One region of the Thalassobacillus sp. B23F22_16 genome, then DNA from elsewhere that is predicted to be linked to it. Evidence: a T-box and tRNA genes for the amino acid it is inferred to sense, from the RefSeq annotation. Region 1 holds a T-box; the other holds one or more tRNA genes.
The links. A T-box is a leader RNA that pairs with one kind of tRNA and senses whether it is charged. The one in region 1 lies ahead of pheS (phenylalanine--tRNA ligase subunit alpha), so its partner is inferred to be a tRNA-Phe.

Region 1 (5,112 bases):
AAAGGGTACTGAAAGCGTTTTTTTTATTTTTTGTTAATTTTGAATAAAAACGCTATAATAAAATAGTCAAACTTTATAGAGGGGGCAATTACATATGGCAAAAACAGATGAAACACTGACCATGCTGAAGGATTTGACCGATGCCAAGTCCATTCCCGGTCATGAAAAAGAAGCAAGAGATGTAATGAAGAAATACATTACACCTTATGCGGATGAGGTATATACGGATAATTTAGGCAGCTTGATCGCAAAGAAATCTGGGGATACAAACGGTCCAAAAGTAATGGTAGCCGGTCATTTGGATGAAGTCGGCTTCATGGTAACCCGAATAGACGATAATGGTTTTGTTTATTTTCAAACTGTTGGCGGCTGGTGGAGCCAGGTTATGCTGGCTCAGCGAGTAACGATCGTCACACGAGAAGGCACGGTTACCGGAGTGATCGGATCTAAACCACCTCACATCCTGCCTCCGGAAGCTCGCAAGAAGCCGGTGGAAATCAAAGATATGTTCATCGATATTGGTGCTTCCAGTAAAGACGAAGCAAAGGAATTTGGTGTGCGCCCAGGGGATTCTGTTGCACCTTACTTTGAGTTCACCCAGATGAAAAATGAAAAAATGCTGCTTGCTAAAGCTTGGGACAACCGGATCGGTTGTGCGATTGCGATTGAGGTATTAAAGCAACTGAAAAACGAAAAACATCCAAATACCGTTTATGGTGTTGGGACCGTACAGGAAGAGGTCGGCTTACGTGGTGCCCGTACTTCTGCTCATGCTATCAATCCTGATATAGCATTTGGTGTAGATGTCGGTATTGCTGGAGACACCCCAGGCGTATCAGATAAGGATGCCTCCAGTAAAATGGGAGAAGGGCCTCAGATTATTCTTTATGATGCCTCCATGGTTTCCCACAAAGGGCTTCGCGATCTAGTAACAGATACTGCTGATGAAAAAGAAATTCCTTATCAGTTTGATGCCATTGCTGGCGGGGGGACAGATTCCGGTGCTATTCATTTGACTGCTAACGGGGTGCCTGCATTGTCTATTACCATTGCGACCCGTTATATCCATTCTCATGCAGCCATGCTTCACCGTGATGACTTTGAGAATGCAGTCAAATTAATCGTAGAAGTCATCAAGAAACTCGATGCAGATACCGTGAAAGAAATTACGTTCAATTAATAGAAAGAGCTCTGTCCCTATTGCAGGGGCAGAGCTCTTTTCTTGTCCTTTAAAAAAGCTTAACTTAGTGATTAGCCAGGTTTTTGTATAAATTTATTGCTGGTTCACACTTTGTTCTAATGCTTCAAGCATTTCTTCTTTTTCACTTTCGCTTGATTCCTGCCAGATAAGTTCAAATAAAACTCCAAGACCAGGAAGCATCTTTTCTTCCCCTTTTTGGATAGCATCTACAATGGTAGCTTCCAATTGCTCCCTATTATTTCCAGCGATATTAGAAAGTATGGCTTCCCTTAAGTTTAAATCCATGACTGACACTCCTTTTTAACTTTTTCTTTGGTTAGTTTGACCTTCCTTCCCAATAATATGTATGATAAGCAAAGAAGCTAAGAAAAAGAGGTAAAAAAATGCTGACATCCTTACAAAATACACGTGTCAAACAATGGATTAAATTAAAAAAAAGGCGTGAAAGAGAAAAGTCCCAAACTTTCCTGGTAGAGGGTTTTCATTTAGTTGAAGAAGCTGTGAAAAGTGATTGGGCAATCCAGGAAGTGATCGTGCAGGAAAATATGGAAGCTCCCCATTGGACGGTCCATGAACGAATCACGCAGGTTTCGAAGGAGGTTTTCGCGGCACTGGCGGATACGGAAACACCCCAGGGAATAGCAGCGGTTGTAGAAATGAAGCAATTTAGTCCTGAAGCTTTCCGCCATGTCCTGCTAATTGATGCTGTCCAGGATCCAGGAAATCTTGGCACCTTGATAAGAACCGCTGATGCCGCTGGTTTTAATGGGGTTATAATCGGTAAAGGTTCTGTCGATCCTTATAATGATAAGGTCATCAGAGCTACCCAAGGTTCCCTATTCCACCTGCCACTGTTTTCTGGTGACCTCAAAGAATGGGTCCCTCAACTGCAGCAACAGGGAATAACTGTTTGGGCTTCTGCCCTGGAAGATGCTCAACCCTACCAGAAGATAAGCATAGCTGATAAAGGTGCGCTTATTGTCGGAAATGAAGGGGCAGGGATCCAGGAAGATTTGTTAGGGCTTGCTGATGAAAAAGTCTATATTCCGATATATGGACAGGCAGAATCCTTGAATGTGGCAGTAGCTGCCGGGATACTCATGTACCATATGAAAATATAGGCTTGCAAGAAAGCCCATGATTTTCTATAATAAATGAATAGTTATAGAGCGAATAGCATTGAAGGAGCCAGTAGATAATCATAACATCGATACAGGGAAGAAGTGCCACAGACTGCAAGCACTTCTATCGTGGTGATTATTGAACTTTCACTCTGGAGCTGGCATCTGATTAAAAGATGTCCCGGATGTCAATCCGTTATCCGTAATGAAGTGGGCATACCATACGTATGTCAACAAGGGTGGTACCGCGAAACGGCCATATAGTCTCGTCCCTTTACCAGGGAGGAGACTTTTTTATGTTGCTTAACTCCTGTTGAAAAAAGTAAAGGATTCATTCGTTACAGGAACATAGTGATCGTCAGGTTGTTACATGTTTGAAAGGTCAATTTTACTAACGAATTTAAGTAGAAGAAACACTTAGGATTTTGCCATAAAGGCATTGCGATATGCAGGGTTTTCTAATGTAAAAAAGGAGGAGTATCGAAATGAAAGATCGTTTGCAGGAATTGCAATCAGAAGCATTAGAGAAAGTGAAGTACGCAGAGGATTTAAAAGCTTTGCAAGATATTCGAGTAGCTTATTTAGGAAAAAAAGGGCCAATTACAGAAGTGCTTCGGGGTATGGGCAAATTGTCCAAAGAAGAACGTCCAGTAATCGGCCAATTGGCAAACGATGTAAGAGAAAGCATTGCCAGTGCTATTCAAACGAAGCAAGATAAATTAGAAGAAGAAGCATTGGAAAAGCAACTGGAAGAAGAGAGTATTGATGTCACCTTGCCAGGCCGTCCTGTACATGTGGGAGGACCACATCTACTGACGAGCATTATCGAGGAAATTGAAGATTTATTCATTGGGATGGGATTTGAAATCAAAGAGGGACCGGAAGTCGAAACAGATTATTTTAATTTTGAAGCTCTCAACCTTCCTAAAGGACATCCGGCCAGGGATATGCAGGATTCTTTTTATATTACAGAAGAACTGCTTTTACGTACCCACACCTCACCTGTTCAGGCTCGGACGATGAAGCAGAAAGACGGGCACGAAGCGGTACGAATGATATGTCCTGGTAAAGTTTATCGCCGTGATACGGATGACGCCACCCATTCCCATCAATTCACTCAGGTAGAGGGGCTTGTGGTGGATGAAAATATTAAGATGAGCGATTTGAAAGGCGTTCTTAATGCTTTTGCTAAGCAGATGTTTGGTTCAGAACGAGATATACGCCTTCGACCAAGCTTTTTCCCGTTTACGGAGCCATCGGTAGAAATGGATATTTCGTGTAAAATGTGTGGCGGGGAAGGCTGCTCGGTATGTAAAGGCACTGGCTGGATTGAGATCTTAGGCGCAGGGATGGTACATCCAAATGTGTTGGAGATGGCAGGGTATGACCCGGAAGTCTACTCAGGGTTTGCTTTTGGCATGGGGCCGGAGCGTATTGCTATGTTGAAATATGGTGTCGATGATATCCGTCATTTCTATACAAACGATATTCGATTCTTGAAACAATACCATAAAGTGTAAGGGAGAGTCCAAACAATGCTAGTATCTTTGAATTGGTTGAAACAATATGTGGATATTGAAGATCAGACACCGGAAGAATTAGCTGAGCTGATTACGAAAACAGGCATAGAAGTAGAAAGTGTCGAACCGATAGCGGAGAAGCTGAATGATGTGGTGGTCGGCCATGTACTTTCCTGTGAACAGCATCCAAATGCAGATAAGCTCAATTTATGTCAGGTCGATGTAGGGGAAGAAACGCTGCAGATTATATGTGGAGCACCGAATATTGCTGCCGATCAAAAAGTCGCAGTGGCAAAACCGGGTGCTGTGTTACCTGGGAATTTCAAAATTAAAAAAGCGAAGCTGAGGGGAGTAGAGTCCAATGGAATGATTTGCTCTCTTCAGGAGCTTGGAGTAGATGAAAAAGACGTACCAAAAGAGTTTGTCGACGGAATTTTTGTTTTCCAGGATGAAGTGGAAGTCGGAGAGAATGCGATCGAACTGTTGAACTTGGATGATATCATTATTGAATTGGGTCTGACACCTAATCGTGCTGATTGCTTGAGCATGCTTGGAGTCGCTTATGAAGTGGCGGCGATATTAGATCAGCCGTTCACCCCTCAGGAGGAAATCCTTCATCCTGTGCAGGAAAAAGCATCTGACTATATCTCTGTCCATGTGGAAGATCCCGATTTGAATCCTTATTATGGAGCATTTATAGTCAAGGATGTCAAAATAGGGCCATCACCATTATGGATGCGGAATCGTTTGATTGCCGCAGGGGTGCGCCCAATTAATAACGTGGTTGATATCACGAACTACGTATTGCTGGAATATGGCCAGCCACTCCATGCGTTTGATTTGGATCGTTTCGGAACAGACGAAGTGGTCGTGAGACGAGCGAAGGAAGATGAAACGATCACCACTCTGGATGAGCAAAAGCGCAACTTAAAACCGGACCATCTGGTGATTACTAATGGCAAGCAGCCGACAGCGATTGCCGGTGTCATGGGTGGTGCTGATTCCGAAGTACACGAGGGTACATCTAATATTTTATTAGAAGCAGCATACTTCCAGCCAGTAGCCGTACGTACCGCCTCTAAAGACCACGGACTCCGAAGTGAAGCCAGTACGCGTTTTGAAAAAGGCGTGGACCCGAACCGGGTTGTTCGTGCCGGGATGAAAGCGTGCGAATTGCTGGAAAAATATGCGAACGGAAAAGTGTTAGATGGCGTTGTAGAATTCGATCAATTGGCCAGGGAACCTAAAAAGGTAGTAATTACTTCTTCTC
Region 2 (5,112 bases), on a different contig from region 1:
ATTGGTACTGTGTTTACCGTTATAGTCCAGAGTTCCAGTGCAACCATCGGAGTTCTGCAAGGTTTGTTCGCGCAAGGAGCGATGGACTTAAATGCAGCATTGCCGGTATTATTCGGTGATAACATCGGTACCACAATCACCGCTGTACTAGCTTCCATTGGTGCCAGCATTGCAGCCAAGCGTGCGGCTATGGTTCACGTTATCTTCAATATTGTCGGTACAACCATTTTCCTGATCATTTTACCGCTATTTGAATTATTCGTAAGGTATTTAAGGGATACTCTTTCCCTTAACCCTGAAATGACAATTGCGTTCGCTCACGGAAGTTTCAACGTAACCAATACAATTATTCAGTTCCCATTGATTGCTGTACTCGCATGGATTGTCATCAAACTGGTTCCAGGCGATGATTCTGTTATGGAATTCAAACCTCAGCATCTTGACCCGATCTTTATTGATCAGTCACCTGCCCTGGCACTTGATCAGGCAAAAGAAGAGGTCCTGAAAATGGGTGAATTATCATATAAAGGGCTGGAAGAAACAAGCAATTACTTGAATAATCAAAAGCCAAAACATGCAGAGGTAGCACTTCAGCTTGAAGATGCACTGAATAATCTGGATAGAAAAATAACAGATTATCTTGTGCAATTATCTGTGGCTCCATTGACTGATGAAGATAGCCGGAAGCACTCCGCCCTTCTTGATTCAGTAAGAGATTATGAACGTATCGGAGACCATTTTGAAAATATTGTTGAATTAATTGATTATAAAATTTCGAATAAGGTTGATTTGACAGGTCAGGCCCAAGAAGATCTAAATGAAATGTTCAACTTGACGGCTATAACTGTTAAACAGGCAACCAAAGCTTTAGAAACCATGGATCGTGAAGAAGCTTTGGCAGTAGTTCAAAAAGAGGATCAAATTGACCAGATGGAAAGAAACTACCGTAAGAAGCACATCCTGCGTTTGAATGAAGGTTTATGTACCGGACAAGCAGGTATTGTGTTTGTAGATATTATCAGTAACCTGGAGCGTATTGGAGATCACGCAGTAAATATCGCCGAGGAAGTTTTAGGTGAAGAGGACCAATAAGACAAGCGCGCCTGCGGGCGCGCTTTATCTTTTAAAAAAGTCCTTGAAAGCATGTGAGGAACGTGCTATATTATTTCTGTTGCTTTTAAATCCAACATTTTTTCTTGGTTGACACCCATGAGAATACATGATATATTATATTTCGTCGCTTCCACAAAGTAACCCACTTTCATAATCCTATTGGAAGCAATACATACTGCATAAAAGCTTAGTTATCACCCAAAATATATTGATATTATTCCACCGTAGCTCAGTGGTAGAGCAATCGGCTGTTAACCGATTGGTCGTAGGTTCGAATCCTACCGGTGGAGCCTTACATGTCGGCGTAGCTCAGCTGGCGAGAGCGTACGGTTCATACCCGTAAGGTCGGGGGTTCGATCCCCTCCGCCGACACCATACATATTAAAACTATATACATTCACATGGCGGTCGTGGCGAAGTGGTTAACGCACCGGATTGTGGTTCCGGCATACGTGGGTTCGATCCCCACCGGTCGCCCCATGTGGACCCTTAGCTCAGCTGGTTAGAGCTATCGGCTCATAACCGATCGGTCGCAGGTTCGAATCCTGCAGGGTCCACCATTTTTTGCGGAGGAGTACCCAAGTCTGGCTGAAGGGAGCGGTCTTGAAAACCGCCAGGGGCTTCACGGCCCGCGGGGGTTCGAATCCCTCCTCCTCCGCCATTTTTTCATAAGTGAAAAAAAACAAAAGTCAGTACACTAATTATCAGTTAACTGAATAATACCCATAATGGCTTGGTAGCTCAGTCGGTAGAGCAACGGACTGAAAATCCGTGTGTCGGCGGTTCGATTCCGTCCCAAGCCACTTTCTGGAATTGACTACAAATGCTGCTGTAAACGCAGCATTTTTTTTATACTTTTCAAAGGGTAAATGTTTGAATAGACTTCGATTAGGTAACATTATATATGCAGCGTGTTTAAAAAAGATAAATAAGAATATGCATAATATTTGCAACACTTCAAAGGCTTTGTTACATTTGCATTAGAGGCTTAAAAGTAGTAATACTGCTTCCAAGCACTTATGTACATATTCTAAAAAGGAGGAATTTCTTTATGGCTAAATTTGAACTACCTGAACTACCTTACGCTTATGACGCACTAGAACCACACATCGACAAGGAAACAATGAACATCCACCACACGAAGCACCATAACACCTATGTTACGAAATTGAACAATGCATTGGAAGGTCATCAGGATTTAGAAAGCAAATCCTTGGAAGATCTCATTGGCAACCTGGATGCTGTACCTGAAGACATTCGTAATGCTGTCCGTAACAATGGCGGTGGACATGCAAACCACACTCTATTCTGGCAGATCATGTCTCCAAACGGTGGAGGAGAGCCATCAGGAGATCTAGCTAATGCTATTAACGAAAAGTTTGGCAGCTTCGAATCCTTTAAAGAAGAATTCGAAAAAACAGCAACTGGTCGTTTTGGTTCTGGTTGGGCATGGTTAGTCGTTAATAACGGCAACCTTGAACTCACTGATACGTTGAACCAGGACTCTCCGATTATGGAAGGTAAAACTCCTGTATTAGGATTGGACGTATGGGAGCATGCGTATTATCTTAAGTATCAAAACAAGCGTCCGGATTATGCAAAAGCATTCTGGAACGTAGTGAATTGGGAAGAAGTTTCTAAACGCTACCAAGAAGCAAAATAATGATAAACTAAGCGCGGACCAAGGGTCCGCGCTTTTTTCATGTGCATATCTCCACTCTGTTTGCAGAGACTAAGGAATGACAGTAAAGGAGATTGGAGATATGAAAAAATTATTACATTCCCTCTTAGGGCCGACGGAAGTGAATAAAGACTTACTGCTATTGCTGTTGATAGGTGGACTTTACTCGTTAGGAATATTTTTGTCGAATACTTTTGTAAACGTTTATCTTTGGAAACAATCCAGTGAATATACTGCTATCGCATTGTATAACTTAAGCATCTATATACTCCAGCCGGTGACTTTCATCATTGCCGGAAAATTTGCGAAAAAGGTGGACCGTGTAGTTGTCTTACGTGCAGGGGTTATTTTTTTGTCCTTGTTCTTTTTGACGGTCTTGATCGTAGGCGAAAAAGCTGCCAGCTTTAATATATTGCTTGGCGGTTTATTAGGCATTGGTTATGGGTTTTACTGGCTTGCGTTTAATGTACTTACCTTCGAAATCACGGAACCGGATACCCGAGATTTCTTTAATGGTTTTCTTGGTTTGCTTCAGTCTTTTGGCGGTATGGTTGGTCCCATATTAGCTGGGCTGATTATTGCCAATATGGCTGCATTTACAGGATATACGGTGATCTTCACCATTTCATTTGTTCTCTTTATTTGTGCGGTTGTTACCAGTTTCTTTCTGCAACGCAGAAAAGCTAAAGGTAACTTTTCTTTTCAACGAATTTTCCAGGAGCGAAAAAGCAATAAGAATTGGGGGAAGATATTACACGCCCATGTATTCCAAGGGCTGAGGGAAGGGACTTTTTTATTTGTTATTTCCATTTGGGTTTATATAGCTACCCAAAGTGAGCTTTCTTTAGGTATGTTTAATCTTGTATATTCCGGAAGTGCATTTGTCCTTTATTTTCTGGCAACCAAGTGGATAAAACCTCGAATGAGGAAATGGGCAATATTCGCAGGAGGGGTTTCTTTATACCTTGCGCTCTCCATTTTATTGATTAATGTAAATTTCACTACATTGTTGATTTATGCAGCTGTGATTGGAATTTCTTACCCAATTCTATATGTGCCTTACATTTCACTGACTTACGATGTAATCGGAAAATCTTGGAAAGCGGCGGAAATGCGGATTGAATATATTGTGGTGCGAGAATTGTTCTTGAATGCCGGAAGAGTAGCTTCGATTCTTATATTCCTGCTGGGTATTACTTTGTTTTCTCCGGAACGAGCGATACCTTTCATCTTGCTTCTGGTAGGATCTGGACATTTCTGGATTTACTTTTTTGTAAAAGGGATTGATCTTAGAAAAGAAGAAGAATCAGAAAGTGCATATGTTACGGATACAACTATGACAACCAGTAAAAACCCTTAAATATCCCTATTGGCAACTATTTTAATATGTTGGAAAATGTTATAATAGTTGGGTGAATTTTGATAGGTAAGGGGGAGGACGATGGGGAAAAGCAAAAAGAAAAAATCGCATCTTCCTTTAAGAATGAATATTTTATTCTTTGTGATTTTTTTACTATTCGCTTCGTTGATACTTCAGTTGGGCGTGGTTCAAATTTTATATGGAGAAGATGCCCAGGAAGAAATCAACCGAACAGAAAATACAACGATTCATACACCGGTGCCGAGAGGGAAAATGTTTGACCGGTTTGGACGTGTGATTGTTGATAATGAACCACTCTATTCGATTACTTATACCCCTCCTAAAGGGGTACAGCCAATGGACCGTCTCAAGCTTGCAGAAGATTTAGCCGAGTTTATCAGTATGGGCGAAGAGGAAGAATTGAAAAAAATTGTCCGTGAACGTGACTTGAAAGAGTATTTTTACCTGCTGAATGAAGAAGAAGTCAGAGAACGGGTCTCACAAGAAGAATCAGAAGACTTATCCGGAGGAGAAGAATACCAGCTTTTGCTGGACCGGATTACAGAAGAGGAAGTCGAATCGATTCCATTTGAAAAATACCAGGTGATTGCAATAAAGAAAGAGCTCGATCAGGCTTCTGCTCTGGCCCCTCATATCATTAAAAATGATGAGATAACCATCGAAGAATATGCATCAGTGGCGGAGCACCTGAATCAGCTTCCTGGAATAAACGTAACATCAGACTGGAACAGGAAATACCCGTATGAAGGCACGTTCCGTAATTATATTGGCACCATAACTACTGCTGAACAGGGGATTCCAAGAGCGAACCAGGATTATTATTTATCCCTTGATTATAGTCGTAATGACCGAGTCGGTAAAAGTGGCCTGGAAGAAAAATATGAAAGTATACTAAGAGGATCAAAAGAAAAAATCCGCTATGAAACGGATAAGAAGA

Region 2: it encodes a tRNA-Phe, which carries the amino acid that the T-box ahead of pheS (phenylalanine--tRNA ligase subunit alpha) is inferred to sense. The anticodon was not compared.

What each region holds. Positions count from the first base shown of each region.
Region 1 is NZ_JBIEKD010000006.1:119,304-124,415, reverse strand. It holds gene ACGTNI_RS07135 (dUTP diphosphatase) at 1-12, shown strand, start outside; gene ACGTNI_RS07130 (M42 family metallopeptidase) at 95-1,180, shown strand; gene sspI (small acid-soluble spore protein SspI) at 1,274-1,486, opposite strand; gene ACGTNI_RS07120 (TrmH family RNA methyltransferase) at 1,585-2,322, shown strand; T-box leader at 2,372-2,599, shown strand; gene pheS (phenylalanine--tRNA ligase subunit alpha) at 2,808-3,842, shown strand; gene pheT (phenylalanine--tRNA ligase subunit beta) at 3,858-5,112, shown strand, end outside.
Region 2 is NZ_JBIEKD010000029.1:37,864-42,975, reverse strand. It holds gene ACGTNI_RS17555 (Na/Pi cotransporter family protein) at 1-1,092, shown strand, start outside; tRNA gene ACGTNI_RS17550 (tRNA-Asn) at 1,332-1,403, shown strand; tRNA gene ACGTNI_RS17545 (tRNA-Met) at 1,412-1,488, shown strand; tRNA gene ACGTNI_RS17540 (tRNA-His) at 1,518-1,593, shown strand; tRNA gene ACGTNI_RS17535 (tRNA-Ile) at 1,597-1,673, shown strand; tRNA gene ACGTNI_RS17530 (tRNA-Ser) at 1,682-1,774, shown strand; tRNA gene ACGTNI_RS17525 (tRNA-Phe) at 1,844-1,916, shown strand; gene ACGTNI_RS17520 (superoxide dismutase) at 2,165-2,776, shown strand; gene ACGTNI_RS17515 (MFS transporter) at 2,877-4,154, shown strand; gene ACGTNI_RS17510 (peptidoglycan D,D-transpeptidase FtsI family protein) at 4,236-5,112, shown strand, end outside.